DNA from 3 places in the Endozoicomonas sp. 2B-B genome. Region 2 is predicted to be linked to each of the others. Evidence: predicted binding sites of a transcription regulator. Region 2 holds the regulator's gene; each other region holds the start of a gene.

Region 1 (10,027 bases), 710 kb from region 2:
GTAAAGGCAATCCGGAACCGTTTCTCAACTGAATCCGATCCAATGCACTAATCTGTTGCTAGGAGCCTGACCGAGAATGGCGTAACTAGATCCCCAGAGGCTCTCTAAAATTTCAGGATGAGCAAAAAACATCCAATTTTTGGTGTAATTTTGCTCATTTTTGCAAATTTAGGCCTTTTCACAGCCTTTATGCCGCTTTTTTAACCCCTTTTAAATTCTCAAGACGGATTGATCCCGTTGAAGCGGCCTTCACAAATTTTTTGAAATTGTGTGCCGTGCATACCAGTGAGAACTCTGCTTCTACCTTCTCTTTACCACGAAGGCTAAAACTCCTGAACCCTGAGTTTTTTATATGACCAAACGGTGGCTCTGCAATGACCTTACGACGCTCATAGATTGCTTTCGCACTGGCTGTCTCCATTTTCTTGTTCATACGTTGCCGCGCGGGCTCAAACTTGTCTGTGCGGATGACCCTGCCAGCATCCTTTTTTGAGCCACTGCATTGTGAACGGTAAACACACTTCCTGCATGCGTCCTTGTTCGCCCGGTAACTCTGCCTCTTGGCCTTGCTGTCTGGGTTAGTTATCAGCTTCTCCCCAGCCGGACAGATAAACACATCCATTTCTGCATCGTAGTCAAAATCTGCTTTGACAAACTTACGCTCAGAGTCCTTAAGCTGGGTATCTGCTGGCTTCTCTTTTCTGTCGGTGGCTATGTAGCCATCTATTTCATGCTTATCCAGCACATGCAGGTTTGGCCCTGAGAAATAACCATTATCCATGCTCACCTTATCCACTACAGCACCATCGGTTGTCTCAGACAGTGCTTCCAAAGCAGGCTCTGCCTCCTGAACATCATTGGCTTGCTGGCTGATGTGCTGGCCGACGATGATCTGATTATCAGCATCTACGGTGATTTGAGCATTGTAGCTGTACTCACAGTAACTTTTCTTGCTCATGATCCGGGCATCATGGTCTGCAAAGCTTATCTGCCTTTTGTCGTCAATAGGCTCATCAGGGTTCAGGGCTTTTTCGCGTTCTTCAAGGGCTTCTTTGGCCGCTTTGATTTTTTTCAGACGCTCCTCTTTAAACTGGAGGTCTTCAGGAATGCTGTAGCCGTTGCTTGCTTTGTAGGCGTCGTCTTCTTCCTGGTCGCACTGACTGGCTTTTTTGATCAGCTCATCCACTTCTGCACTGAGTTCTGCCTCTTTAGCCTTGAGCCTTCCGTAGGTCATGGCCTTGTGCTTTGAGCTGTTGGCTTTGAACTTGGAGCCATCCAGGCTGATATGGCCCAGTGATGCCATTTTGAGCTCCATGGCCAGTTTGACGGACTGTTTGAAGCAGTCATGAAAAAACGACAGATTTTCCTTACGAAAATCTCCCAGAACCCTGAAATTTGGGCAGTTCATTTGTGAGATATACATGAACGCCAGATCTTGTCGACACCGTCGCTCAATCTGACGGGAGCTGAAAACACCATGGCTATAGGCGTAGATCAGAATAGCGACAATGAGCTTTGGAGGGTAAGCGTGCTGACCAAGGTGGTGATATTTTTTTTCAACCTCAGACGTATCGATGTTCTGAAAAATGCTTTCATAAACGAAACAATCATGGTCTTTGGGAAGCAGGTCGAAAATGTTGGTTGGGAACAGCAGATGCTGGTCAAACTCAACAGGGCTGTCCTTGAATTTTGGTGGTGGTGACATCTGGCATCATCGGAGTTGGTTTAAGGCTTATCATAACAGATAAGCCTATTCTCGGTCAGGCTCCTAGCAGCCTGTCGGACTTAAGACTGTCCTACTGCGGTTGCAATAAATTGGTCTAAAAACCCCTGTTTCTTCGTCAAATAGCTCGCTATTCTCCTCAGAAACAGAGATTTTTATCCTCAATTTCTTGCAATCCTCGCTACGGACGCTTAAGTCCGACAGGCTGCTAGAGAAATCCGACTTCATGACAGATTTTTTTTACTGTGAAACATTTTTCATCTTCGGGGGCGACAAAAATTTGTTTCAGTCACCATGGCTGATTTATTCACTGCTGGCAAAAACACGCTTTTACCGTCGTGCAAACTGTCGTACCCTGTTCACTCAGGATTCTAACGGGAGAGCCTCTTGAGCGCTGTAGACTCACAGTCGCGTGTTCTATCTGGCATGCGACCTACTGGCCGATTACATCTTGGCCATTATCATGGGGTATTAAAAAACTGGCTTCGGCTGCAACATGAGTATGAATGTTTTTTCTTCGTAGCTGACTGGCACGCGCTGACCACTCACTATGAAGAGCCGGAAAAACTCGAAGATTCAGTCTGGGACATGGTCATTGACTGGCTGGCGACTGGCATCAATCCCGGTTCGGCCACCCTGTTCATACAATCCAGAGTTCCGGAGCATGCAGAACTGAATCTGCTGCTCTCCATGATTACCCCGCTCTCTTGGCTGGAAAGAGTGCCCAGCTACAAGGATCAGCAGGAAAAACTGAAGGAAAGGGATCTCTCTACCTTCGGCTTTCTTGGCTATCCACTCCTGCAAAGCGCCGATATCCTTGCCTACCGTGCAGGTCTGGTTCCTGTCGGTGCTGACCAGGAAGCCCACGTGGAGATTACCCGGGAAATCGCCAGACGCTTTAACCACCTTTATGGTCGGGAGCCCGGCTTTGAGGATAATGCCGAGGCCGCTATCGGCAAAATGGGCAGAAAAACTGCCAACCTCTACCGCAAGCTCCGTCGCGCCTACCTTGAACACGGGGATGACGAAGCTCTTGCCACGGCCAAGGCGCTGCTCAAAGAACAGAGCAATATCACCCTGGGCGACCAGGAAAGACTGTTTGGCTATCTGGAAGGGACAGGTAAGGTTATCTTGCCGGAACCTCAGGCTTTGCTGACTGAACAGCCCCGCATGCCGGGTCTGGATGGTCAGAAAATGTCCAAGTCCTGCGGCAATACCATCGGCCTCAGGGAAGACCAGGACAGCGTAGCGTCAAAACTGAAAAAGATGCCCACAGACCCGGCTCGCATTCGCAGGAATGATCCGGGCGAGCCGGAAAAGTGTCCGGTCTGGCAACTGCATCAGGTCTATTCAGATCAACAACGCAGAGACTGGGTTCAGGAAGGCTGTCGCTCAGCAGGTATCGGCTGCCTTGACTGCAAAAAGCCCCTGATCGAAGCGGTACAGGCTGAACTGGAGCCTATTCGTTCAGAAGCCAGGGAACTGGAAAACAATCCCGATGTCGTAAAAAGTATCATCGCCGAAGGGACCGAAAAGACCCGGGACGAAGCCCAGGACACCCTCAGGGAGGTTCGGGAAGCCATAGGACTGGACTATCGTTGAACACTGTGTTTCAGTGAAGTATCAGCTATTACAAACTACAGGTCAGGTTCTTCGAGTCTGATCGTCATAAAAAGCAGTTTTACCGTTTGTCGGTCAAACTGCTTTTTTTCAGTTAGAGGATTCGAAACAGGGTGAAGCATCAATGACCTCCACGGAAACCGTGGCTGAGCCCGGAGAACAACCCCCTGAAGAGCTGACAACGCCAGCTCAATCGGACTCTGAGCCTGAACTCATTGAACACCAGATACGGGTTATGGGTCAGCCCATGGCCAAGTTGCCTGACGACCTTTACATCCCACCGGATGCCCTGCAAGTTTTTCTGGAAGCCTTTGAGGGGCCTCTTGACCTGCTGCTCTACCTGATCAAGCGTAACAACATGGACATCCTGAACATTCAGGTGGCAGTCATTACAGAGCAATACATGCAGTATGTAGAATTGATGGAATCAGGACAATTTGAGCTGGCAGCTGAATACCTTGTCATGGCCGCGACACTGGCCGAAATCAAATCACGAATGCTGCTGCCCCGGGTCTCTGAGGACGAAGACGAGGAAGAAGATCCTCGTGCCGAGCTGATTCGTCGACTGCAGGAATATGAGCGCTTCAAGAAAGCCGCAGAAGATATTGATCAAATGCCAAGAATGACCCGGGATCTGCACGAAGCCAGTGCGGCCCCACCCGACCTGGAAAAGGAACGCCCCCATCCGACAGTGGATCTCAAAGAGATCATGCTGGCCATGGGAGAAATACTCCGCCGCTCAGAAATGTACGTCAGTCACCAGGTTGAACAGGAAGCCCTGTCCACCCGTGAACGGATGAGTGAAGTTCTCTCCATGCTGACCTCTGAGCGTTTCACTCCCTTTGTTGCCCTGTTCCGGCTTGAGGAAGGCAAACTCGGCGTTGTCGTTACTTTTATGGCGGTGATGGAACTGATCAAGGAATCCCTGATCGAACTCATTCAGAATGAACCTTTTGGCCCCATTCACGTAAAGGCACGGATTGACTGATGGAAGCAGAACAACTGCAACGTATCCTGGAAGGAGCTCTGCTGGCCAGCCAGAAACCCCTGACTGAAGAAAAGCTGGCCGCACTGTTCCCCGAAGACCTTTACTCTGAGGAAGAGCGCCCGGATGACAACCAGATTCGTGGGGCTCTGGTAGCTATCTCTGAAGCCTGTGAAGGACGGGGCTTTGAACTCAAAAAAGTGGCATCGGGATACCGCTTCCAGGTCAGACAGGAATTGTCACCCTGGGTTGGCAGACTCTGGGAAGAAAAACCACAGCGCTACACACGGGCACTGCTGGAAACCCTGGCCCTGATCGCCTACCGGCAGCCCATCACCCGGGGGGAAATCGAAGACATTCGCGGGGTGGCCGTCAGCAGCAACATTATACGAACCCTTCAGGACCGCGAATGGGTTCGGGTGGTAGGTCACCGGGATGTCCCGGGGCGTCCGGCCATGTTTGCCACTACCCGCCAATTTCTGGATTATTTTAATCTGGAAAATCTCAATGAACTGCCCCCCCTGTCCGAGATTCGTAATCTGGAAGAAGCAGCCCGGGAACTGGCAGAAGCTAACGATCAGAGCAGACCAGTGGCAGAGGACGCTGAAGTTCAGGAGGACACTGAGGTGGAAGAGCAATCCTCTGATGAGCTATTTGCCGAACTGGATGAACTGGAAGCTGATCTGCCAGATAACTTTGACGATCTGATCCGTAAAAAGAACATTGATGAACCAAAACCTGAACAACCTTTGGTTGAGCAGGAGGCTGAACAGGAGGCTGAACAGGAGGCTGAACAGGAGGCTGAACAGGACACCCATATATCAGATTCGTCGGTAGGACTTTTCGCTGAAGAGGATCAAGTCGCACACCAGGCGACAAATCCATCCTTTGAAGAAGAGCCTGCTTCCGAAGTAGAAACACCCGTGGAAATATCAAACGAAATAACTAACCCCTGAGCAATGCCTGATGACCCGATGGAACAGCCACGGAAATCCACGCTGTCTTAACCTATCCTGAATCGCTATACTTTGGCCCCTTTGATTGAGAAACAGAGCGGCATAGCCGTAAATACCATGACAACTGAAACCACTCCTCCCCAGGGTGAGAAATTGCAAAAAATCCTGGCGGGCGCCGGCCTGGGCTCGCGCCGTGAGATGGAACGCTGGATCAGCGAAGGTCGAATCTCCGTCAACGGAGAACAGGCCAGCCTCGGCGACCGAGCCTCAGCTGAAGACAAGATTGCTGTCGACGGCCGCCCGGTCAAACTGGAAACCTATGCTTCCGGAATCCGTCGTGTCATCGCCTACAACAAGCCGGAAGGCGAGATTTGCAGCCGCCACGACCCGGAAGGCCGCCCGACCGTTTTTGACAAACTGCCCAGACTTCAGGGCGAACGCTGGATTGCCATTGGCCGTCTGGATATCAATACTTCCGGACTGATGCTGTTCACCACCGATGGTGAGTTGGCCAGTCGCTTGATGCACCCTTCTTACCAGGTTGAACGTGAATACGCTGTTCGAGTGATGGGTAATACAACAGAGCAGAAAGTTAAAAACCTCTTCGATGGCGTCGAGCTGGAAGATGGCCCTGCCCGTTTCACCGATATTGTTGACTCAGGCGGTTCGGGTATCAACCGCTGGTTTCATGTCTGCCTTCTGGAAGGCCGTAACCGTGAAGTGCGCAGACTCTGGGAATCACAGGATTTGACAGTAAGCCGCTTGAAACGAGTTCGTTTTGCCAATGTCATCATTCCTGACCACCTGCGCATGGGTCAATGGGAAGAAGTAGAAAAAACTGACATCGACGAACTGGCGGCAGCCGTTCAGCTATCACCCGCACCCAACACACCAACTCGCAGAGTCGATCCGAGACACACCAAAACCGGCCTGAAAACCAGAGGCACCCGTGGTAAACCTGCTATCAACAAGAAGCGGCCCTCGCCTCACAAAAAGCCTGGTGCTTTCAAAAAGAACAGGCATCGCTGATGTTATCTGAGCTCCAGCCATCGAGTTGGAGCTCTTGGTGATACCCTGAATATGCTTTAATGAGTTTCCATGCTGGCCCTGACCGGGTTCTCACTGGACAGATTAACTGTACTTATATACAGTTAATCTAAACCACACCTGACAGGAGAGGCCCATGTCTATTACCCCCATGTGGCGAGTTGACCGGGACGGAAGCATGTTTACAGATAAAAAAGCCGCTGAAGAATACGATCGCATGTTGGAACTGGCCGGGAATATCACCAGCCTGCTGGAAGATCACTTTGAAATTGATGAGCAACTGGCAGAAGAGATCGGCCTGATGTTCGCCAAAAACAAGGAAGCCTTCGCCAAAGCCTTTAAAGGCAAACCGGACCTGGTGCTCGAGATAGGCCAGACTGCTGAGCAAGACAATGACCCAAATGAGGATCAGACTTCGGCCTGAGCTGGCCTGCCAATATCCGATAACCAAGAGCGGAAAGCCCTGATCCGCTCTGCCACAAACCCTTTTTTATCCCCTCCCATTTAGAACGAATCAGGAATAAAGAGCATGGGTAAAAACAATCATCCATTTCCCTCTGACTCACTTCAGGTTCAGCTTTAAAATAGCTCTTTGTGAAAAAAAGTCTTTCTTTCATTCCTCATAGAGAAACCCTTTTTTTTACCAAAAACAGCGGTTCTAAAGGTCATTTTTCCCATAATCAGACCAAGACACTAGTGAAGCAACCCGCCAAGTAGCACTTGTACTGGTTGCTAATACAGCGAATTCCGCTAATATATCGGCCTTTTTGTCTGGCAAGGTATGTAGTCACGACATGACGAGCTTCGTTCCTGGACAGCGCTGGATCAGTGACACCGAAACTGAACAAGGGCTGGGTACCGTTCTGACTTTCGATAGTCGCATGGTAACCCTATTGTTCCCCACCACCGGTGAAACCCGGCTCTACTCCATTAATAACTGCCCGCTATCAAGGGTACAATTTAATCCTGGTGACAAGATAGAAAGTCACGAGGGCTGGACCATGACGGTGACAGAAGTCATCGAAGAGAATGGTCTGCTACTGTATAGAGGCGTTCTTCCCGACGGAAAGCCCAAAGAGCTTCCCGAATCGGAACTGGGCAACTTTATTCATTTCAACAAACCGCAGGACAGAATGCTGGCGGGTCAAATAGACCAAAACAGCAACTTTTCCCTGCGATACAAAACTCTGTTGAACAATTGTCGACTACTAAGCTCTCCTGTGAGAGGGCTGCTCGGTGCCCGTACCAGCCTGATACCTCATCAGCTGCATATAGCGCGTGAAGTGTCTGGACGTCATGCTCCCAGAGTGATGCTGGCTGACGAAGTCGGCATGGGTAAAACCATTGAAGCCGGTCTCATCCTGCATCAGCAACTGATCACTGAACGAGCCAGTCGGGTATTGATTCTGGTACCGGAAACACTTCAGCATCAGTGGCTGGTTGAAATGCTGCGTCGTTTCAATCTGCACTTCGGACTGTTTGATGAAGAGCGTTGCCGTGCGACTGAAGATGAAAACCCGTTCAACACGGGGCAACTGATTCTCTGCAGCCTGGACTTCCTGAGCCAGTCCGAACATCGTTTTCAGCAAGCTCTTGAGGTCGACTGGGATCTATTGATCGTCGACGAAGCTCACCATCTGGTCTGGTCAGAAGAAAACCCCAGCCGTGAATATCAGGTTGTGGAAACATTGTCGTCACAAATTCCCGGCCTGCTGCTGTTGACAGCAACACCTGAACAGATGGGACCCGAAAGTCACTTTGCCCGGCTCCGTCTGCTGGACCCTGATCGTTTCCACGATCTGGTGACCTATCAGGAAGAGGAAAAAAACTATGAGCCTGTGGCCGAAGCGGTTCAAGAGCTGCTGGAAAATAACCACCTGCCGGAAGTCGCCTGTCAGCACCTGACCGGTTTCCTGGGTCACGATTGTCAGCCTCTGATCGACCTGATCAATAATGGCTCTTCTGAACAAAAAGAAACGGCCCGCGAACAGCTACTAAAAACCCTCCTGGACCGCCATGGTACTGGCCGGGTTCTGTTCAGAAATACCCGTGCAGCGGTGGGAGGATTCCCCGGCCGTGTTGTTCAGGGGTACGCCCAGAAGCTGCCCGAGCTTTATCAGATTGCCCAGGAAGAAGAAACCGAAGCCCGTGGTTCGCTCTACCCCGAACTGGCTTACCAATCCCATATCTGTGTTGATGATATGGACCCCTGGTGGAAGGTAGACCCACGCATCGACTGGCTGATTAACCTGCTGAAGCTGCTTAAAAAACAGAAAGTGCTGGTGATCTGTGCCAATGCCAATACCGCTCTGGATCTCGAGGACGCTCTCAGAATTGTGTCTGGTATACCCACGGCAGTGTTCCACGAGAACATGACTATCGTAGAGCGGGATCGAGCGGCTGCATGGTTTGCTGATGAGGAATACGGTGCCCAGGTTCTGGTCTGCTCCGAAATTGGCAGTGAAGGTCGCAATTTCCAGTTTGCCCACCACCTGGTGCTCTTTGATCTGCCTGCTCACCCGGATCTGCTGGAACAGCGTATTGGACGGCTCGATCGCATTGGCCAGACTGAGACCATCAAAATCCATGTTCCCTTTATAGAGGGCACCGGACAGGAATTAATGTTTCACTGGTATGATCAGGGCCTCAATGCCTTCGCCGATACTTGCCCGTCTGGCAGCATGGTCTTTGAAAAGTTGGGTGAAGCATTCACTGAAGCACTGGCGCCTGAAAAGAAAACGACACTGGCAGACATTCAACCATTGATCGAAGAAACCGCAGATCTCAATGCAAAAATGAATAAACACCTTCACAATGGTCGGGATCGCCTGCTGGAAATCAACTCCCGTGGCACCCTCTCCAGTGAAGATCTGATTAACGACATCGAAGCACAGGAAGAACCCAGGCAGCTCAAGCGCTATATGGAAAAGCTGTTTGAAGGATTTGGCGTCGAGTCAGAAGATCATTCCAAACATTGTCTTGTTGTGCGTCCGGGCAGCCATATGGTGACCTCCTTCCCGGGCCTTCCGGCTGACGGTATTACCGTCACCTTTGATCGGGATATGGCCCTTTCCCGGGAAGACATGCACTTCCTCACCTGGGAGCACCCCATGGTTCGTGAAAGCATGGACATGCTTCTCACCAGTGAGATGGGCAATACCTCGGTGGCTCTGTTGAAAAACAAAGCTCTGAAACCGGGCACCATGCTGCTGGAAGCAATCTATGTCGTCGGAGCTTCAGGAGAGAAAAAACTGCAGCTGGATCGATACCTGCCTGCGACACCGATTCGCTGCCTGATCGATCCCGGCATGAACAACCTCTCGGAAAAAGTGGCCTTCGACACCCTGAACGCCCAACTTCAGCCCATCAAAAAAGGTATGGCGAAGAAACTGGTGAAAGCGCAACGGGAGCCAATTCTGACCATGCTGGCCAGAGCAGAGCAAGCGGCGAAGGAACAGGTTAACCCCATTGTGACCGAAGCCTGCAAAAACCTGCTGAGCCATGTTACGGAAGAGATCAAGCGGCTGGCTGCCCTGAAAGCAGTGAACCCGAACGTACGTGATGAAGAGATTGAACACCTCAAACTGCGTGCCGCCCTGGGTCATCAATGTCTTCAGAAAGCGATGCTCAGGCTGGATGGTTTGCGATTGATGATCGCCGGTTAACAACGCATAGGGCACTGGCGCGATTTTTTTC
Region 2 (11,147 bases):
AGCAGTGAGTTTATTCTCACTAATTAATTTGTATAAAGTAAAGGAGAGAAGGCTATGGAATCAATGAGAACTTCTATGAATACGGCGCAGTGGCAGCCATTTAATCTGCCAGACACATCCTTACAGACTACCTCACAAGCTTCTGATATTGTTAAAAAACTGCTGGACAAAGTGTCATTAGGCATCCTCAGTGCCAAAGGTGTCAGGGACGACGAAAGCAAGGTAGTGTCTTCTACCAGCCTGGCTCCGGTTTTGGGAATGCTTCTGGCGTGTATGGATGATAAAGCCAGGAAGGCGGCAGTTCTGGGTATCTCGGAAGAAGAATTAACTGATGAGCTGGAGGCTCAGATCCATAAAAAACTCGGTGAATTCAGTGTAAACCACCCTTTCGCTAAGGATCCAGACCATAAACAGGCACTCTCTTGCACTAACTTCATAGGTTCTACCTCTGCCCTCGGGAATGAGAAGCTTAATCAGACACTGTCTGAATCTTATCACACCGAAAAGCTGGAATGTCATGACCATGACAGGTGTCTGGCCGATGTCGCTGAAGATTACGTGAAAGAGAAGACCAATGGAAAAATCGAAAAGTTGTTTCATGGTCATTCTAAAGCTCGACGAGAACTAATTAGAGCGGTATTAGGTCATGTGATGGAATTCGACGGTATTTGGAAAGATGAATTCTCTGAAGACAAAACGGACCATCGCCCATTTAATTGCGCAAATGGAAGTTTTATTAGAAACGTCAAGATGATGTCTTCAACTGAAGAGCTTCAATTTGTTGAGACCAGTGAATTTGATGCCATTGGTAAAGAATTCCAATCCGTGAATGGAGAAGACCTTAAATTAGTTGCAATACAACCACACTTTGAAGATCCTGAAATGATTAATAAACTTGACTCTGAAGCCATTAATCATCTGATTGAAAGATTAAATGATCGTAAAGTGAAGATGGATCTAAGACTTCCGAAAATAAAAATAGAGAATAGTTGTGATACCAGGTTACTCGACAAAATTTCTGAGGTATTTGGAACCAACATAATAAAGGCCGGGGATTTAACAAGATTAGGCGATTCATCAGACGGTGATCTGGAGATACTACAGAAGACCAAAGTATCCATTGGTGAAAAGGGAGCTTATGGTACAGTGGCCACTGCCGCAACAACTACTCTCAGGGACCCATCCTCTGAGCGTCCCAGCTTTGAGTTTAATTACCCTGGCTACATTGCCATTGTCGATGGACAAGGTAATCGGTTGCTTGAGATGGTGATTAAGGATGGCAGCTTTTTTGAGCTTGACGGCACACCCGAAATCATACCCGCTGGAAAACAGAGCTCTGACAACCAGCCAGCTTATTACGATTTTGACATGTCTGATAGTGACGATGATACAGAACCAAAAATCGATTTACCCACAAAAACAAAGATGGTACAAAAAGACTTATCTGCAATAACACGATTATCTTTTGACGTTCTTGAACATGTAGATGTGAGTAATTTTATAAATAACTATTATAATCTGGATGGGAAGCTTCATATTGAAAGCACTGAGGCAGATGATGTCAGGATAACAATAAATATGTCATCTCCGGATGACGCTAAACAGCTTAAAGGAAGAATATTAGAATCCATTGGAAAAGAATATGAATATGGACGTTTTATCAAGATTCATGATAGATGGAACCCTGTTGAATTAGATGTTTGCGGCGATGCCTGGAAAAAAATGATTACTAAAATAACTTCTGGACAATCATAAACAAAAAGCCAAATCCGGGGTTTAATCACCTCCGGATTTTTTTATTAACAAAAGCCAGAAAGCAAACTAGCCCCCATAAAATGAACAGATAGACAAGTTAATTTTTATGGCAGGAAACAAGATGTTATCGTAACTAACTAACCAGTTAGTGATTAATGCGAAAGCAAATACTTAACTCATAGTAATGCTACATAACACAGAATTTACGGCTATTTGAAAAGCATGCGCTGTCCGCAAACATGGAAGCAGTGTGTTTGTCCTGAATAAAAAATTAATTATTATCAGAGTTAGGAGAAAATATTATGCACCCTATTGGACATTCATTCAGACAATTTTCATTGTCATCGCAACCGCTAAATCTGCGAAACACATCCTTCAAAGCCACCTCACAGGCTTCATATCTTGTAAAAAAACTGATTGATAAAGTGTCATTAGGAATTCTGAACGCCGTAGACGCCAGGGACAATAACAGCAAGGTAGTGTCTTCTGCCAGTCTGGCTCCGGTTCTGGGTATGCTTCTGGCGAGCATGGATGATAAAGCTAGAAAGGCATCGGTTCTGGGTATCTCTAAAGAAGAGTTAACTGATGAGATGGAGATTGAGATCCATAAAAAACTAGGCGAATTCAGCGTTAACCATGCTTACGCCAAGGATCCGTACCAGATACAGAAGGCACTCTCTTGCGCTAACTTTATAGGTTCTGACTCTGCCGTCATAAACGAGCATCTTGATCAGATACTGTCTGAATGTTATCAAACCGAAAAGCTGGACCGTCCTGACCAGGACAGGTGCCTGGCTGACGTCGCAGAAGACTTCGTGAAAGAGAAAACTCATGGAAAAATCAATAAGTTGTTTCATGGTCATTCTAAAACTCGACGAGAACAGATTAAAACGGTAATTGGTAATGTGATGGAATTCGAGGGTATCTGGAAAAGTCCATTTTCTAAAGAAAAAACAGCTTCGGGCAAATTTATTTGCGCAGACGGAAGTATAATTGAAAACGTCAAGATGATGAAGTCAACTGAAAATGTTCAATTTTTTCATAACAGAAAATTTGGAGCCATTGGCAAAGAATTCCGATCAGTTTATGGTGAAGATCTTAAATTAGTCGCAATAATAACACCTGATGACAGTCCAACAGGGATTAACAACCTTGATTCTGATACAATCAATCACCTGATTGACGGATTAAATGGCTCTAAAATAGAGATGGATCTAATGCTACCCAAGATAAAAATAGACGGCAGTTGTGACACCAATTTACTCGACAAAATTTATCAGACATTTGGAGCCGCTGTCATAAGGTCTGAAGATTTAACAAGATTAGGCCATCCCTCAAATTGTGATCTGGAAATTCTTCAGAAGACCAGAGTATCCATTGATGAAGAGGGAGCTTATGGTCAAGTTGCCACTGCCGCAACAAGAACGCTCAGAGGGTTCGGTACAAAAAAACCACCACACTTTCATTTTGTCTCCCCTGGTTACATTGCCATTGTAGATGGACAAGGCAATCGGTTGGTGGAGATGCTGATTAAGGATGGCAGCTTTTTAGAATTTTATGCGGCTGGGAATGACTCAGCTGAAAGCTTGAAATCTAATGATTTGAAATCTGATAAAAGTTTGAAACCAAATGACTTGACAGCTGATAGCAAAATGACTCCTATCGAAAATTATAAAAATTACAGAAAATTAGATGAACCCAAAAAAGACGAAAGAATTATTGAAGAAACTATTAACTCTATAAAATATATGTTACCAGATGATGAATCTATTGATGTGAGCAAACTAATATACCATAGGTTTGATCCGAAAGAGGATTTTAATATCAAAAGTGCCAAAGCACTTAAATCCAGATTAGCTATCCATACTGGTACTAAGGACAATGCCCTTGAAATCAGAGAAAAAATATTAGAATGGCTTGATTACAAACATGTAGATTTTGTTAAAGTTTGGCATGGTTTTGATGGCTTTGAAGTAGAAGTTTCAAATGATGCCTGGGATGCACTGCGGAAGAAATTAACTTCTACACAATCATAAATAAAATGCGAAATCCGGAGATTAACCACCTCCGGATTTTTTATTAAAAAAAGCTTCAGGGACTCAGCTTGCGAATTTCAGCCAACAACTCATCACTATGGTGGCAAAGCATGCCTCACCTGCACCATTGACAACCCTCTTGTCATTTTTTACTTATCGTCGCAGCCTGGCAAGGTACTTAATAACTTGCCACCACAAGAATACTGTATATAATCACAGATACTGTATAAAAAAACAGACTGAGAGACCATGATCAAACTGACTAAACGGCAATCCGAGATACTGGACCTGATCAAATCTCATATTGAAGAGACAGGTTTCCCACCCACCAGGGCCGAAATCGCCAAGACCTTCGGCTTTCGCTCACCCAATGCTGCCGAAGAACATCTCAGGGCACTGGCCCGTAAAGGCGCTATCGAGATTACCCCCGGAGCCTCCCGTGGTATCCGCATTCCAGACAGCCAGCCTGAAGGCCTTCCGATTATTGGACAGGTTGCTGCCGGGAACCCGATCCTCGCCCAGGAACATATCGAAGACCACCTGATGCTCAATCCCGCTTTCTTCACCCCATCGGCAGACTTCCTGTTAAGGGTAAAAGGAATGAGCATGAAGGACATCGGGATTCTTGATGGTGACCTGCTGGCCGTTCACAAGACAACAGATGTTCGAAACGGTCAGGTTGTCGTCGCCCGGATTGAAGATGATGTCACCGTGAAAAGATTCGAGAAACAGAAAAACAAAGTATTGCTGCATCCGGAAAACGACGAGTTCGAAACCATAGTCGTTGATCTCACTCAGGATGCCTTTGCCATCGAAGGTTTAAGCGTCGGAGTCATCAGAAATCAGTCCTGAGACGGAATAAGATGAGTCTGACCATTATTCCAGAGACACTACTCACAACAGGCAGCTGTTGTTAAAGGCCCACTACGCTGAAGTGCGAATAACAAACAGCGTCCGGGCTATGCCAGAAGGAAGAATTTATGCTGTACCGAACCAGCAGTGAAAGGCACAATTTTTCAGCCCCAAGCTATCAGACCAATACAGTCTGCATTAACCCCTCGCGCCTAGAAAAGACTTTATCAGGAAAAACTGAAAAGTCTCTGAAGCCCAGTATTAATGAACTCATTCTTTCAGGTCAACCCTGGCAGGCAGAACAACTCCTGACGCCCATGCTCAGTCAGCTGTCCACTGACAGTGAACGTTGGTTGACCCTGATTCTGGCAGATGACACCAGAACCCTGCACTGGTTAAAGAATTGCGACTTAAATCATGACAAGGTGCAAATCTTTAGCTCCAACAATATTAATCAGACATTGGAACTCACCAGGAAAGCGCTGGCATCCGGAACCAGCCACACTGTCATCAGCTGGCTGGGGCATTTGGATAAAGGGTGGCTAAGTAGGCTTGAAAGCGCAGCCAGGAATGGACAGTGTCAGGGGCTGGCTATTCGCACTAGACAGGTTGCATGATGCCTGTCATTTCCATGAAAATAGAGTCAGTGCAGTACTCTGTTCTCAGGAATCTCTTCTTCAGAAGACTGCGGACGAGTAAGTTCAGCAACTTCACGCATGCCTGCATCAAACATGACCTTTGCCACTTGCAGGTGGTCCCCTTCAAGATACATCTTGGCTTCCTCTGAAAACTTCATAGTCAGCAGCGGCTCACCCTCGTCATCACTGCGTCGCAGAACGATCTCTCCTGTTGGAAGTTCCACAATTTCCAAAAACGATGCAGCCATATTTCGTTCCATAAATAGCGTATAAGAGGGAGAAATCATGCAGCATTGTGACTTATGATGCAATAGGTCAGTACAGAGTAATGCAAAGTGTTATTGCAGACTGGAAAGTAAAAACCCTTAAAAGAGCTGCAGCTTTTGCCCCCGTATTGCAGCATACACACGATAAACTGGAATTAATCAGGCTGTTAGCGACAGAGCAAAGCCCAATACTTTCGCACCATTCATCGTGCCATAATCAACAGGGCTAATCGCCTCAACCGGAACAGCATATTCGGCAGCACGCAGCTTGAGATCATTCAACATATATTTAACCTGAGGACCCAGCAGAACAACATCGAAACAGGCTACCTGTTCATCGAAATGACTAGCGCCGAAGGCTTCAACCTCGACTTCTTCACTCCGACTTTCAGCTGCTTCGCGCATTTTCTCCACCAACATGCTGGTAGACATACCTGCCGAACAGCACAGCATGATCTTAGTCATAAGACACCTCTGATCAAATTGAACAACAGCCATAAACAACAGAGTTCTAAACATTCCCACAATCATGCACGGTTTGAATCAATCCAGGCACACTATTATGAGTCATGAATCAGATCTAAAAAATCTAATCACCATTCAAGATTGAAATTTCTAAAGTGCCCTACCAACTCCTTGAGGGAGGCAAGAATACTCTTGGCACTTTCTGGCGTCTTAATACCTTTGGTGACTTCACTAGTATCCGAAGCAATCATAATCATACTGCTATTACTTGAATATGATTGTATATTACCATTAGCATTAAAAATATCGTCATAAGCTTTAAGTAAATCTGCCAGCCAACTGTCCGACGACTCCAGCTGCTTTAACTGCTCGAGTTCAGACACTTCTGCCGGTTGCTCAACCATCAATCTGCAAGCATCTTCCAGAGACAGCAACCGGGTCAGCTGCTCACCGTAGGGAGACAATATCTCCGCCAGCATCGAGGAATAGGCTTGACTGGCATGCATCAGAAATGCCTCTCGAAAAGCCTCCTGCTCAAAAGCTTCTGCTCTTTCCCAGGCATCCAGCTGTAAACGGGCATAGTGTAATTTTTTGTTGGTATGAGAACGCCACTGCTCAGACATAATCTTTCTCAAAAATAAAAAGACCTCCACGGATCTCTGTGAAGGTCCTGTTTGTGACGAGGCCAGATCAGGATTTTTTGCGCTTCCTGGTGACTTTTTCTTCCCACTTGCCTTCCTGGAAGGTAGCACTCCACCCTGAAGCCTTGCCTTCAGACTCACTCATAACATATTGAGTTCTGGTTTTGCGACTGTAGCGAATGATTGCGGGATTACCATCAGCATCCTGCCTCGGTGCATCCAGAAGATAATGATACTTTGGATCAATAGCCGCCTGATGAGGGATCAGTTCACTCACCAGAGGAGCACGGGTCTCACGGTTCTTTGGGAACTGGCTGGCCGCCAGGAAAAGACCTGAGGCACCATCTCTGAGAATATAATGATCATCCACTTTCAGACATTTGAGCTCAGGCATGGGTACAGGATCCATTTTGGGGGGAGCCGCTTCCCCACTTTTCAAGAGCTTGCGGGTGTTTTTACACTCGCTGTTGGTACAACCAAAGTATTTGCCAAAGCGTCCGGATTTGAGCTGCATCTCGGAACCGCACTTGTCACATTCAAGCACGGGGCCATCATAACCCTTGAGTTTGAATTGACCTTTTTCCACTTCATAGCCGGAGCAGTCCGGGTTATTACCACAGACATGAAGCTTACGCTGCTCATCAATCAGGTAGCTTTCCATCGCCGTAGAACACTTGGGACAACGATGCATAGCCCGCAAAGCATTGACTTCTGCATCCTCGTCGTCAGCATCTTCAACTTCTTCGCCGGGCACCAGATTAATGGTACATTTACAACGCTCCCTGGGCGGGAGCGAGTAACCGGAACAACCCAGAAATACTCCCGTACTGGCCGTGCGAATCATCATATCCCTGCCACAATCAGGACATTTGATATCGGTAGGAGAAGGGTCATTGGAGCGCATACCGTCGCTGTCGTCTTCAGCCTGCTCCAGCTTGCTGCTGAAATCACTGTAGAAACTGTCCAGCAGATCTTTCCAGTTCTCACCACCTTCAGCCACTACATCGAGATTGGACTCCATCTTGGCGGTAAAGTTGTAATCCATAAGATCATGGAAGTTCTCAACCAGCCGGTCTGTGACAATATCGCCCATTTTCTCGGCATAGAAACGACGATTTTTCAGGGAAACATAACCGCGATCCTGGATAGTCGAAATAATGGAAGCGTAAGTGGAGGGCCTGCCTATTCCACGCTTCTCAAGCTCTTTTACCAGAGCCGCTTCACTGAAACGGGCAGGCGGTTTTGTAAACAGCTGTTTCGGGTCCAGTTTTTTCAGATCCAGCGGATCACCTTTTTCCAGAGCCGGCAGAATGATGTCTTCACCTTTTTTGGCTATGGCCGCCATTACCCGGGTATAACCATCAAACTTGAGGGTTCTGCCCCTCGCCTTGAGATCAAAGTCGTCCACCCGAACTGTCAGGGACGTACTCAGGTACTCCGCAGGCGTCATCTGACAGGCAACAAACTGTCTCCAGATCAGTTCATAGAGCCGCTCTGCATCCTTCTCAAGACCGGAAATAGAGCCTGGCTCAGCAGTCACAGAGGAAGGACGTATTGCTTCGTGAGCCTCCTGAGCGCCTTCTTTACTGGAATACCGGTTCGGATTTTCAGGCAGATACCTTGAGCCGAACGTACCATCGATAAATTCCCGGGCACTCTCCACCGCTTCCTGACTCAGATTGGTCGAGTCAGTACGCATGTAGGTGATGTGACCCGCTTCATAAAGACGTTGGGCCATCATCATGGTCTTCTTGACACTGAATCCCAGACGGGTACTGGCCGCCTGCTGCAAAGTTGAGGTAATGAAGGGTGCAGAAGGACGACTTCGGGTCGGTTTGTCTTCACGCACGGTCAGCTTGTAATCAGCCTGTCTCAGCTTTTCAAGAACAACTCCGGTGGCAGCCTCACTGACAGGTCTGAAGGCATCGCCAGCTTCTTTGGCCACCTGAAAACGGATAACTTCTCCATTTTCCGTAGACAGGTCAGCGTAAACTTCCCAGTACTCTTCGGGGATAAAGCTTCTGACTTCACGCTCCCGCTCAACAATCAACTTAACCGCTACTGACTGCACCCGCCCTGCTGACAGGCCACGGGCAATTTTAGCCCAGAGCAGAGGAGAAACCATATAACCTACTACACGGTCGAGGAATCGCCTTGCCTGCTGGGCATTGACCCGGTCAATATTGAGAGAGCCGGGCTCTTTGAAGGCTTCCTGGATGGCATTTCTGGTAATTTCGTTGAAGACTACCCGCCGATAACGTTGAGGCTCCCCGCCAATAGCTTCCTGAAGATGCCATGCGATGGCCTCTCCCTCACGGTCCAAATCAGTTGCCAGGTAAATTGTGTCAGCTGATGCGGCAAGGCGACGCAGCTCATCAACCACCTTCTCTTTGCCGGGCAGTATCTCGTAACGGGCCTGCCAGCCTTTTTCAGGGTCGATGCCCATTCTTTCAATCAGCTGTTCTTTGGCTTTGCGCTTCTTATGGATGACTTTCTGCTCAGGAGATAGCTTACGTGTCTCAGCAGCAGCCTTTGCCCGAGCTTTGGGGTCCACAGGCTTCCTGGAGCCACCTGCGGTGGGCAAATCACGAATGTGACCAACACTGGACTTAACAACAAAGTCCTTGCCCAGATATTTGTTTATTGTCTTCGCCTTGGCCGGCGACTCGACGATAACTAAAGATTTACCCATGCTACCTTACACGTCCTGTAATCAGCTCCATTGTTCCGGTTATGCTGACCAGCCTGGAAAAAAGATCATAAAACACTCAGTGCTGTCTGCGACCAAAACAAGAAAGGTCGGGAATTGAAAATTGTTTCAATATATAAGGTCAAGAAAAACATCGGTCAAGGAAAACCCTGCAATGATCCTGAATTTTTCTCGAACGACCCTCTTATTTATCGTTTCACAGCCTCAATGATTAATCCAGCCAGTTATAAGCAATAATATCCTTGAATATCAAAAGATTATTTAATTACTGTGAAGCCTGACAGATTTCATGATGATCATTGACGGGAAAAAATGTCGGGTTTTACCGACAAAATAACTTATGCAGACACTGAAAAAGATACTCATTTTCGAAGCAGAATCTCAGCATAAAAATGCATCAAAAAGGAGTACCCCGGAATAGAATTCCGGGGCGAGTACTTTCAGGCAGGATAAGCCAGACAGGAACCCGTCTGGCAAAGGCCGACGCCTTACAGACGTTCAAATACCGTAGTAATACCCTGACCCAGACCTACACACATGGTTGCTACACCGATCGTACCATTGTTCTGCTTCATTACATTCAGCAGAGTACCGGAGATGCGGGCACCAGAGCATCCGAAGGGGTGACCCAGGGCAATAGCGCCACCGTGCAGATTCACCTTCTCATCCATCTTGTCGAGCAGATTCAGGTCTTTCAGGACAGGCAGAGCCTGAGCAGCAAAGGCTTCATTCAACTCAACATGATCGACGTCATCCATAGCCAGTCCTGCACGCTCGAGAGCTTTCTTGGTGCTGGGCACAGGACCATAGCCCATGATGGAGGGATCAACACCGGCAACTGCCATGGAACGAATCACAGCCATTGGCTGAAGACCCAGGTCCTGTGCACGCTGTGCAGACATAACAATCATGCAGGAAGCACCATCGGTAATCTGGGAAGACGTTCCGGCTGTCACTGTCCCTTTCGGGTTAAAGGCAGGCTTCAACTGCGCCAGTCCTTCGAGTGTGGTTTCAGGACGGATCGTCTGATCTTCGGTGAAAACGGCCAGATTGCCATCATCATCATGTCCCTGCATAGGGATGATCTCATCTTTAAACTGACCGGCTTTGGTCGCTTCCCAGGCTCTCATGTGAGACCTCACACCAAATTCATCCTGAGCTTCACGAGTAATGCCGTGCATCAACCCCAGCATTTCTGCAGTCAGACCCATCATACCAGCAGCTTTGGCAGCGTACTTGGACAGGCGCGGGTTAGGATCCACTCCGTGCATCATACCCACATGGCCCATGTGCTCAACACCACCTACAACAAAGACATCACCGTTACCGGTTTGAATAGCCTGAGCAGCGGTGTGCAGTGCGCTCATGGAAGAACCACAAAGACGGCTGACAGTCTGGGCTGATGAAGTATGAGGAATGGGAGTCATCAAAGACGCCATACGGGCGACGTTCCAACCCTGCTCCAGAGTCTGGTTGACACAGCCCCAGATCACGTCTTCAACTTCTTCAGGGTTAACACCGGGATTACGGTTCAATACTCCGGTGATAAGGTTGGCAGACAGGTCATCGGCACGGACATTTCGGTACATGCCACCCTTTGAGCGACCCATAGGGGTCCGCCCAAAGTCAACAATTACGGCGTCTCTCGGATTAAGGCTCATAGTCAATTCTCTCTTAAATCTGTTGCTCGTGATTAACCATTTTTTTGTCGCTCAAGGCTGTTTACGCGCCGTAAAACGTCTTGCCTTCACGGGCCATTTCCCGCAGCTTTTCAGTAGGCTGAT
Region 3 (11,147 bases), 2.3 Mb from region 2:
ACAAGAGCGCGGGAGAAAGCTCCCGCGCCGCCAAATCAACTCATACCGCAGCGCGGAATGGGTTTACTTCTTGTCATCTTTCACTTCTTCGAACTCGGCATCTACGGCGTCGTCCGCAGCGGAAGAAGATTCAGCTTCCTGAGCACTCTCAGCACCCGGCTGCTGGGCTTCAGCGTACATCTTCTGAACCAGACCGGAAGAAGCTTCAGAGAGTGCCTTGGACTTCTCTTCAATCAGATCCTTGTCGTCACCCTTCAGCGCTTCTTCCAGAGCAGTCAGAGCTTCGTTGATCGCACTCTTCTCTTCTTCAGTGGCCTTATCACCGGCTTCTTCCAGAGTCTTGCGGGTAGCATGTACCAGACCATCGCCCGTATTACGGACAGCCGCCAGCTCTTCAAACTTCTTGTCTTCAGCCGCGTTAGCTTCAGCGTCCTGAACCATTTGATCAATTTCATCGTCAGACAGGCCGGAAGAAGCCTTGATCACAATGGACTGCTCTTTGCCAGTAGCCTTGTCCTTGGCAGAAACATTCAGGATACCGTTGGCATCCAGGTCGAAGCTGACTTCAATCTGAGGCATGCCACGTGGAGCCGGTGGAATGTCAGACAGGTCAAAACGTCCCAGAGACTTGTTGGCAGAAGCCTGCTTGCGCTCACCCTGACAAACGTGAATGGTTACAGCACTCTGGTTGTCATCAGCAGTAGAGAACACCTGAGACTTCTTGGTCGGAATCGTGGTGTTCTTTTCAATCAGGGCAGTCATAACTCCACCCATGGTTTCGATACCCAGAGTCAGTGGAGTGACGTCCAGCAGCAGCACGTCTTTAACGTCACCCGCCAGAACCGCACCCTGGATGGATGCACCCATGGCTACCGCTTCGTCAGGGTTCACATCTTTACGAGGTTCCTTGCCGAAGAAAGCAGCAACTTTTTCCTGAACCATTGGCATACGGGTTTGACCACCCACCAGAATGACTTCGTCGATGTCAGACAGATCCAGGTCGGAGTCCTTAACCGCCAGACGACATGGCTCCAGAGAACGCTGAACCAGGTCTTCAACCAGAGACTCCAGTTTAGAGCGGGTGACTTTAACGTTCAGATGTTTAGGACCGGTTGCATCGGCAGTGATGTAAGGCAGGTTAACATCAGTCTGCTGAGCAGAAGACAGCTCAATCTTGGCTTTTTCAGCAGCTTCTTTCAGACGCTGCATGGCCAGAGGGTCACCTTTAAGGTCGATACCCTGGTCTTTTTTGAACTCTTCTGCCAGGTAATCGATCAAACGCATGTCAAAGTCTTCGCCACCCAGGAAAGTGTCACCGTTGGTGGCCAGTACTTCGAACTGGTGCTCGCCGTCAACATCGGCAATCTCGATGATTGAGATATCAAAAGTACCACCACCCAGGTCGTATACAGCGATGGTCTGGTCACCCTGCCTCTTGTCCATGCCGTAGGCCAGAGCAGCAGCAGTTGGCTCGTTAATGATACGCTTGACATCCAGACCGGCAATACGGCCAGCATCTTTGGTTGCCTGACGCTGAGCATCGTTGAAGTATGCAGGTACGGTAACCACCGCTTCAGTAACAGACTCGCCCAGGTAGTCTTCAGCGGTCTTCTTCATTTTCTTCAGGATTTCAGCAGAAATCTGAGGCGGCGCTTTTTTGTCACCTTTAACTTCAACCCAGGCGTCGCCATTGTCAGCTTCAACAATCTTGTAAGGAACCATCTGGATGTCTTTCTGAACCACATCGTCTTTGAAACGACGGCCAATCAGACGCTTGATGGCAAACAGGGTATTGTCAGGATTGGTAACGGCCTGACGCTTGGCTGGCTGACCTACCAGAGTCTCACCATCGTCAGTGAAGGCGATGATAGAAGGCGTTGTACGACCGCCTTCAGCATTTTCCAGAACCTTGGCTTTTTCACCATCCAGAATAGATACACAAGAGTTAGTGGTACCCAGATCAATACCGATTATTTTACCCATTGTTCAATCTCTCCATTGCCCTGATTCCAGGACGAAATTCTTTAGTTCAATTCTTTAATTCTTCAGCTGAGGGCTGCTTGCCAGTGTCTGGTGAGCAGCTGTTTTTGGCCTTTGAAATCAATATGGGATCAATCGATTTGATTTCAAGGCTGTTGAAATATTCTTTTTTGAATATTCCTCAGCAAAATCACTTATTTGGAAACAACAACCATAGCCGGACGAATCAAACGACCATTCAGCTTGTATCCTTTCTGGAAAACATCAATCACGGTGTTGGCTTCAACATCGGGATTCGGAACCATCGACATGGCCTGATGGAAGTTCGGGTCAAAAGGCTGACCACTGGGGTCTTCCTGAACTACCGCGAAGCGTCCCAATGCATCCAGGAACTGCTTCAGAGTCAGCTTCATACCTTCTACCAGGGCTTCGTGAGACCCTTCTGCCTGTTCGGCACTTTCAATGCCTTTTTCCAGGCTATCAACCACTGGAATCAGTGCGTCAACAAATTTTTCCAGAGCAAATTTGTGAGCCTTTTCAACATCCTGCTCGGCACGACGCTTAATGTTCTGCATTTCAGCAGCAGTACGCAGAGTCTGATCTTTCGCCCTGGCAAGTTCTTCGTTGAGTGCTTCCAGCTGACTCTCAAGGCCGTCGGTCAGATTACCTTCACTGTCGAGTCCAACACCACCCTCTTCGTTCAGCAGGCTTTCTTCTGCCTGCTGCTCTGTGGCTTCTTCCGTTACCTGCTCTTCAGGTTTGCTGCTTTCTACTGTCATTCCAGAATCTCCGACCGGGAGGCAATCATTTAGATGAAACGTATATTGGGTCACGAATTCCGGATTCAAGACCTGAAAAACAGTTTTTTTAACGCAAGCGATCATTTCGCAAAACACCGGGCCGCAAAACAAAATCACAACGGCCCCCATCTCATTCAGTTCAGGATCAGTGGATTTTTTCAGCTCTGACTTTACGAATCGCACACTTCAGGTTACTGTATATATAAACAGTAAAGCTACAGTAGCGGGTATTTATCATGCTGACCCAACTGTCCATCAGCAACTTCGCCATCGTTGACCAGCTGGATCTGGACATCCATTGTGGAATGACTGTCATTACCGGCGAGACCGGTGCCGGTAAGTCCATCATGCTGGATGCTCTCGGTCTGGCAACGGGTGACAGAACCGATAGTCACTGTGTTCGTCAGGGTACTGACAAAGCTGAGATTCACGCTTCTTTTGATATCAGCCAGTGCACTGCGGCAAAAGCATGGCTGCAAGAAAAAGATCTGGCCAGTGATGATGAGTGCATTCTCCGAAGAGTCATTACCAAAGAGGGACGGTCCCGTGCCTATATCAATGGGACTCTTTCTCCCCTTGCGGATCTTCGGGCCATTGGTGAACGGTTAATTGATATCCATGGCCAGCATGAAAGCCAGTCGTTACTGAAAAAAAGCAACCATCGACTGCTTCTGGATGATTATGCCGATATACAAAAACTGGCCTCCGAAGTGGCTCGCACTGCCCATCAGTTCAACCAGACACATGATGAACTGACCACTCTCAGCCATAATCGCAGGGAGCAGGATGAACGAGTGCAACTGCTCAGCTATCAGCTTCAGGAGCTGGAACAGCTATCACTTCAGGAAGGAGAGCTGGAACAACTTGAGCAGGAACTCAAACAGTTATCCCATGCTGAAGGCACTCTTTCCGTGTGTCACGAAATCAATGCTATCTGCTCAGACAACGAGGCAGGTAACATTCTCCAGAAACTCTCCACCTGCCTGCAGCGCCTGAGCGATCTGCAAATAGATCACCCAGCCATCAACAACACAATTGAAATGATGTCCTCTGCCCAAATTCAGGTCGAGGAAGCGGTAGGAGAAATCAATCACTTTATCGATCATTTTGATGCCGATCCCGCCAGAATGCGGGATGTGGATGAACGCCTCAGTGCTATTTACGACCTTGCGAGAAAGCACAGGGTTCAACCCGAAGCGTTATTGGAAAAACAAAGCACGCTTGGCTCTGAGCTGGAGAGCATCCAGTTCAGCGATGAACGGGTTGAAGCATTACAACAAAAGCTGATCGAACTAAAATCCGAGTTTCAGAACCAATGCGAAAAACTCTCCAGAAAACGTCAGTCTGCTGCCAGACAACTTGAAAAAAAAATCACTAGACGCATGGCTTTGCTCGGCCTGCCACACGGAGAGTTCATCATTGCCCTGACACCGATAGAGGGCAGCATGCTCTCAGCCAATGGTGCTGAAGAGGTCGAATTCCTGGTGACGACTAACCCGGGTCAACCACCCAGAGCACTGGCTAAAGTGGCCTCTGGTGGTGAACTATCGAGAATCAGTCTGGCCATTCAGGTGATAACCGCTCAAACCTCTCACATTCCCAGCATGATCTTTGACGAAGTGGATGTCGGCATTGGCGGTGGCACCGCAGAAATTGTCGGAGCCATGCTCAGGGAGCTGGGAGAAAGAAGTCAGGTAATTTGTGTCACCCACCAGCCTCAGGTAGCATCCCAGGGGCATCAGCATTTGCATGTCAGCAAGAAGGTTCGCAATGCTAAAACTTCCACTGAGATCGTCGGCCTGAAAGGCGATTGTCGTGTTAAAGAGGTGGCCCGAATGTTGGGCGGTGTAGAAATGACCGAGTCCACACTCAACCACGCAAAAGAGATGCTTAGTCTCTGTGTTTCAAGGTCTGCCGCCTGAAATTACCTTTGCAGCTCCTTAATCAGTAACCCCATTCCTTTAGCCAGTTCCTTCACGGCTTTGGGTGCATATTCTATTTCAACCCAACGTTCATCCTTATCGGGATATAAAATCCAGCAACGCTGCTCAATACTGGAACAGTCTGACTCCAAAGTATGGCCAACGCCGAACACTGTCAGGGTGTTATTGTTTCGGACCAGCCCCCGCTCCAGTTGCTGATGCCGAGTCACCACCAACTCCCCTTCCCGGTTGGCTCTTACAGAATACTCTATGGATGAGTTTCTGGCTCCACCTTTAATTGCGTTAGCCTTGAGCAGGCTGTTCAAATAAGACTCCAGCACGAGATCAGCCACAGCCGGATCAAAATCCTGCTGCATCTGCTCAACAAATGATTGGGGTTTTTCGGCAGGCTTCAGTTCCATTACCTTCTGCGCTTGTATTGCAAAGGGTAATAGCAGCAAGCCTGTAAGGATAAGTGTTTTCATTATTATCTGACTGTTCCACTGTCACTTCACATATTAATATCGAATAGTCAGTGGGAGACTGCAACCATTTCTTCTTAAAGCTGAGTCAATCAATGCTGCTGGTCTGGTGTCACTCTCATCACTTCTTCGATGGTTGTTAATCCTGTTGCTACTTTCTGAGCTCCGGAAAGGCGAAGACTGTACATACCTTCTTTGATGGATTGACGACGAAGGCTTTCTATATCAGAAGTCTCTGCCAGCATGTCCTTAAGAGATTGAGACATAGGCATTAACTCATAAACACCCGCTCGCCCCCTGTATCCGGTATCCCTGCATTCCAGACAACCCACAGGTTGAAAGATCTGCGAAGGCGCGGGGGCTGTCCAGGGACGAGTCAGGGATTTCCAACCAGACTTATCGAGTTTTACAGGCTGTTTGCAAGAAGGACACAGTGTTCTGACCAGCCTCTGTGCCATAACTCCCAGAACCGTTGCTTTGATCAGATAGTGGGGAACACCGAGTTCCAGCAGACGGGTTATTGCAGACGGCGCGTCGTTGGTGTGTAAAGTGGAAAGCACCAGATGCCCGGTCAGCGCCGCCTGAATCGCCATTTCAGCGGTTTCCAAATCCCGAATCTCACCCACCATAATGATATCCGGATCCTGACGAAGCAGCGCACGCAGGCCGCTGGCAAATGTCAGATCAATATTATGCTGAACCTGCATCTGATTGAAGCTGGACTCCACCATTTCAATAGGATCTTCAATAGTACAAACATTCACCTGATCAGAAGCCAGACTTTTCAGCGTCGAATAGAGCGTAGTAGTTTTACCTGAACCAGTAGGGCCCGTGACCAGAACAATCCCGTTGGGCTGCGCGGTCATATGAGTCCAGCGACGTTCGTCTTCTCTGGAAAAACCCAGCTCGCCAAATCCCTTGACCAGAACATCCGGATCAAAAATCCGCATCACCAGCTTTTCCCCGAAGGCGGTCGGCAGGGTTGAAAGTCGCAGTTCAACTTCATTGCCATCCGGGTTGCGGGTTTTAAGTCGGCCATCCTGTGGCTTTCTTTTCTCTGCCACATTCATACGACCCAGAATCTTAAGGCGACTGGTTACGGCAGCCGCCACCTTGGCAGGCATCTGGTAGATCAGGTGTAGCACCCCATCAATTCGAAAACGCAGGTGAGTCTGCTCTCGTCTGGGCTCAACATGAATATCACTAGCCCTTTGTTCAAAGGCATACTGGAGCAACCAGTCGACAATATTAACTATGTGCTGGTCATTGGCGTCCGGAGCCTTCATATTGCCCAGCTCAAGCATCTGCTCAAAGCTGTTCAACTGAGTGGACTGGACGCCGTTGTGTTCATTAGCACCCAGGACAGACTTTGCCAGTCGATAAAATTCCGAAGTGTATCTTCGAATATCGGTTGGATTGGCGACCACCCGCCGGATTTCCTTGCGGTTAATATGTCTGAGATTATCCTCCCAGCCAATGTGCCACGGCTGTGCTGAAGCGATCACAAGCTCGTCAGCCGAGACTTCTACTGCCAGAATCTGATGACGTATGGCATAAGCGTGAGACATGACCGGAGTAATGGCAGTAGCATCAATTTTCAGAGGGTCAATGTGAAAATACTCCTGGCCTGACAGATCTGCCAACCAATGCATCAGGGTATCGAGATCGAGAGAGCCGCCACTGCGGGCGTCCTTCAGATCCTGTGAGGCAATGTACTCCAGAGGGTGAAGCTTAAGTTGATCAGCATTTCGATGACGAGCCAATATTTCATTGGCTTCCGATTGCCTGATCCGACCCGTCTGAATCAGATCAGAGACCACTGTCTGCAGATCCAGAAGGAGTTCTCTGTTGTTGAGTGAGGCCCTGAATTTATTGGCGTTTGACTTCGGCTCACGGACACTGGACACTGTCGTTTCCTTTTACCTTGAAAAGCTTTCCATCTCGCTATTCTCCACTAAACCGTCAGCTTATGCCTATAAGAAAATTCAGGCTTTTAAGCAGAAGTTCAATTCAGCAATGGTTCAACTAAGTATATCGCCAGAATAAACCGCGACTGATGTCTGTTATAAATGGCTTTCTGGATACGAGGTGACCCATTCCCCTCTATACTGACTTTTACTCAATACCATTCTCTCAAGACACTCCGCTGTGGCCCCATCAATACTGCATAGTTTTCTGTTCATCCTTTCACTGACAGCCCTCATTCTGATATTGATTGGTCGTCTCAGGTTTTCGCCATTCATCGTCTTGCTGCTCAGTGCTTACGCCACAGGTTTTTTTTCAGGCCTGCCGATCTCTGAACTGACTCCCCTCATATCCCGTGATATGGGCAAGACGTTCGGCGACGTCGCTCTGCTCATCATTTTTGGGGGATTACTGGGAAATATTCTGGAGAAGTCGGGCGGAGCCGTCCTTCTCGCAGAGAAGCTGATTCTCTCTATCGCCAGGCGCTTTCCTGCGTTAGCCATGGGTATAGCCGGATATATTATTTCTATTCCCGTTTACTGTGACTCTGGATTTATCCTGCTCAACAGTATCAGGCAGTCTATTGCCCGGAGAGTGCAGTGCAACCCGATCTCTCTCAGCGTTGCTCTGGGTGGAGGCCTGTTTGCAACCCATTCTCTGGTCCCTCCCACACCCGGGCCCGCAGCGGCAACCCTGATTTTGGAAATATCTCCGAGCCTGACAATTCCCTGGGCGCTGGGAGTGGCTCTCCTGGTCACTTTTGTAGCTATTCTCTGGGGTAAATGGGTCACCCGCTGGCTGAATGATGAGAGCCAAGTAGTCAGTGACCCTCCTCAATCCCCCCCTGCTCATCAAAAGAATGTCTGGACAGCGATTATCCCTATCCTTCTGCCTTTGCTACTGATGTCCATGGCTAACTTTCAAACAGGCAATAAAGAGCAAAGCTGGACTGCTTTCCTTTCACAACCTGCCAATGCTCTGTTCCTGGGTTTGCTGGCCAGCCTGCCTTTGATTCGACACTGTAAGACCGGACTGACTGAGATGTTCAGTGAGAGTATTCACTCATGCGCGATGATTATCTTGATCATTACAGCCGGTGGGGCGCTTGCGGGAATGCTGGCTCAGACCGGACATATAGCCAGAATTGCTCAAGGACTGCCAGAGAGCCTTGGACTGATTTTGCCTTTTCTCGTAGCCGCTCTCTTCAAAACCGCCCAGGGTTCTAGCACCGTGGCCTTAATCAGTGCGGCTTCGATGATGGACCCCTTGCTGCCTGGCTTGGGTCTGGACTCCCAAAATGGTCGACTGTTGACCTTTTTGTCGGCGGGATGTGGCTCCATGATGGTTACCCATGCCAATGACAGCTATTTCTGGGTAGTCACCCAGTTTTCCGGAATCAGCCCGGCCACAGGCTTTAAGTCATTCACCCTGGCCACCCTGCTTCAGGCTTTTACTGGGCTGGCAACCGTGCTGGTGCTGGCTGGATTCCTGAAGATCTGAAGCAGTTCAAATCCTCTCTCGGCCTTGCTCTTGTCTGCAGGCTTCAAATCAATGGTTTTTGCCAGTTCATCGGCAATCATTTGCAGTGCATTTTCATCACCCTTCACCAGCTCGAGCTCCAACTCACAGATGACACTGCTCTCATCTCCTGAGCGGACAAACCCGTAATCCAGAGCAACTTCAACCCTGGCATCTGGCTCAGACCACTCCACCAGCCAGCAGGTACGATCAAAATCGGTCGAGAAAAGCGGTATCAGGGACTCTGGGGGAAAAGCTCCCAATGATTCTGGCCAGACTTTTTTTAACCCTTCCATATCCAGTTCCGGTCGCTCTATTGACCACTCCCACTCCCCCCGGCGAGTCAGTCCGTCAAGACTCTCACCTTTGGTTTTAAGCGTTTGAAAAAGCTGACCATTTTTCTCTCTGATACGCAAGGCAACCCGAGCCTGATTTAGTGTCAGAGAGGCCGTGTCAAAGTAGGTATTGCCCAAATGAAAGGTTTCAGGTGACGAGCTGGCGAACTTTTTCCAGAAAGTCAGTGTCTTAAGAAGAGGTATCTGCTCTTTTGGCAGCGACAACTTTAACTCTGTTTCAGTATTCATGGGTTATCTGACCGACGGCTTAAAAGGGTCATTTTACCTGTAACAACAAGGGCTTGTTATGAAAAATGAGCGTCAGAATGGCCACAGCACTTCCAGTGCAGGTGGCGTTTCAATGCATAATTTTCAGCCAGCTCCTATAATTTTTGGTCAGCCGCCCTCTTCCAGGGAACGGGATGCGATGTTAGTTCTGTAAGTCGTTCGCCGCAAACGACGAGGAGTCTGACCCCTAGAAATTTAATCCGACAGGTCTGCGACTATGCCAACCAGCAATCTACTCTCGAGTGTATTTGGCCGATCTCCTATTGGTCCGATACAAAAACACATAGCCAAGGCACACGAATGTGCCATACAGCTGGAACCATTTTTCAAAGCAGCATTTGATGGCGACTGGCTGGAAGTTGAAAGTATTCAGCAAACCATCGTAGAGCTGGAGCACGAGGCTGATCTCATCAAAAAGAACGTTCGACTCTCCCTTCCCAAAAGCCTGTTTTTGCCAGTGCCCAGAAATGATCTTCTGGAGATAGTGACGGTGCAAGATAAAGTAGCAAACAGGACCAAGGATATTGCCGGCATTGTGCTGGGCAGACAAATGATGATCCCCCAGGAGATGAGGGAGGCTTTTATGGACTACCTGAAACGCTCCATTGCCACTTCAGCGCAAGCAGTCAGGGCCATGGATGAACTGGATGAACTGCTGGAAACAGGCTTCAGGGGAAGAGAAGTCAATCTGGTGGAAGAGCTCATTGAAGAGCTCGACCAGATAGAAAGCGATACCGACAAGCACCAGATTGAAGTCAGAAAAATTCTGTTCAAACTGGAAAAGGACCTCCCCCCTGTGGAAGTCATTTTTCTCTACAAGATTATCGACTGGGTCGGTGACCTGGCAGATCGAGCCTCAAGAGTTGGCAGTTATCTTCAATTGCTGCTTGCCCGTTAACTCTAATGATTGGAAATAACATCCATGAGCATTATCGCTGAGTATGGAACGATACTGCTGATTCTCGCCTGCCTCTTTGGCTTTTTCATGGCCTGGGGCGTGGGAGCAAATGATGTCGCCAACGCCATGGGAACCTCGGTCGGTTCCAAAGCTCTGACCATCAGACAGGCCATTGTCATTGCTGTCTGCCTGGAGTTTATGGGTGCCTACCTGGCCGGTGGATCGGTTACCGATACGATCAGAAAAGGGATCATCGATCCCGACATGCCATTACTGCTGGAGCATCCACAGCTGCTGGTTTACGGAATGATGGCAGCCCTGCTGGCTGCGGGCACCTGGCTGTTAGTTGCCACCCATTATGGCTGGCCTGTGTCGACAACACACTCTATTGTCGGGGCAATTGTCGGTTTTGCCGTTGTCAACGTCTCGGCAGATGCCGTGAACTGGGGGAAAGTCAGCTCAATCGTAGCCAGCTGGATCGTCTCTCCCATCATGTCCGGCTTTATTTCTTTCATGATTTTCATGAGCGTCCAGAAACTAATACTGGATACCGACAACCCTTTTAGAAATGCCAAAGTTTACGTGCCCATTTATATGTTTCTGGTTGGCTTCATGATGGCTATGGTGACCCTGACTAAGGGGCTCAAGCATATTGGCCTGCCGCTGGATTATCAGGAAAGCAGCCTGATCTCGCTACTGATTGGCCTGCTGGTCATGCTGGCCGGAAAAATAGCGCTTTCCAAAATCAAGGAAGATGCACAGGCCGACAAAGCTTTCCATTTCTCCAGTGTCGAGCGAGTCTTTGGCGTAATGATGATCTTCACCGCCTGCTCGATGGCTTTTGCCCACGGTTCCAACGATGTTGCCAATGCAGTAGGCCCTCTGGCAGCAGTGGCCAGTATTGTTCTCAGTGGCGGAGAAATCGCAGGCAAGGCAGCCATGCCAAGCTGGGTTTTGCT

Evidence for each region. Region 2 encodes LexA, which represses DNA repair genes until DNA is damaged. Its sites were predicted from a motif close to TACTGTNTANNTANACAGTA; they were not measured.
Region 1: the regulator LexA is predicted to act here: its motif matches at 6,418-6,437, upstream of ACOMHB_RS17170 (YebG family protein).
Region 3: the regulator LexA is predicted to act here: its motif matches at 2,973-2,992, upstream of recN (DNA repair protein RecN).

What each region holds. Positions count from the first base shown of each region.
Region 1 is NZ_JBLZMU010000001.1:4,390,768-4,400,794, forward strand. It holds gene ACOMHB_RS17140 (L-threonylcarbamoyladenylate synthase) at 1-32, shown strand, start outside; gene ACOMHB_RS17145 (IS1182 family transposase) at 188-1,705, opposite strand; gene ACOMHB_RS17150 (tryptophan--tRNA ligase) at 2,111-3,325, shown strand; gene ACOMHB_RS17155 (segregation and condensation protein A) at 3,468-4,331, shown strand; gene scpB (SMC-Scp complex subunit ScpB) at 4,331-5,284, shown strand; gene rluB (23S rRNA pseudouridine(2605) synthase RluB) at 5,402-6,313, shown strand; gene ACOMHB_RS17170 (YebG family protein) at 6,468-6,755, shown strand; gene rapA (RNA polymerase-associated protein RapA) at 7,126-9,996, shown strand.
Region 2 is NZ_JBLZMU010000001.1:3,681,703-3,692,849, forward strand. It holds gene ACOMHB_RS13995 (serpin family protein) at 55-1,755, shown strand; gene ACOMHB_RS14000 (serpin family protein) at 2,058-3,791, shown strand; gene lexA (transcriptional repressor LexA) at 4,041-4,643, shown strand; gene ACOMHB_RS14010 (SulA-like leucine-rich domain-containing protein) at 4,772-5,260, shown strand; gene ACOMHB_RS14015 (hypothetical protein) at 5,287-5,529, opposite strand; gene ACOMHB_RS14020 (PTS sugar transporter subunit IIB) at 5,707-6,012, opposite strand; gene ACOMHB_RS14025 (DUF6586 family protein) at 6,141-6,635, opposite strand; gene topA (type I DNA topoisomerase) at 6,703-9,345, opposite strand; gene fadA (acetyl-CoA C-acyltransferase FadA) at 9,852-11,024, opposite strand; gene fadB (fatty acid oxidation complex subunit alpha FadB) at 11,086-11,147, opposite strand, start outside.
Region 3 is NZ_JBLZMU010000001.1:5,991,053-6,002,199, forward strand. It holds gene dnaK (molecular chaperone DnaK) at 64-1,983, opposite strand; gene grpE (nucleotide exchange factor GrpE) at 2,175-2,759, opposite strand; gene recN (DNA repair protein RecN) at 3,017-4,702, shown strand; gene ACOMHB_RS22190 (hypothetical protein) at 4,705-5,187, opposite strand; gene tfpB (type IV pilus assembly ATPase TfpB) at 5,277-7,019, opposite strand; gene ACOMHB_RS22200 (GntP family permease) at 7,333-8,649, shown strand; gene ACOMHB_RS22205 (CYTH domain-containing protein) at 8,592-9,251, opposite strand; gene ACOMHB_RS22210 (TIGR00153 family protein) at 9,508-10,188, shown strand; gene ACOMHB_RS22215 (inorganic phosphate transporter) at 10,213-11,147, shown strand, end outside.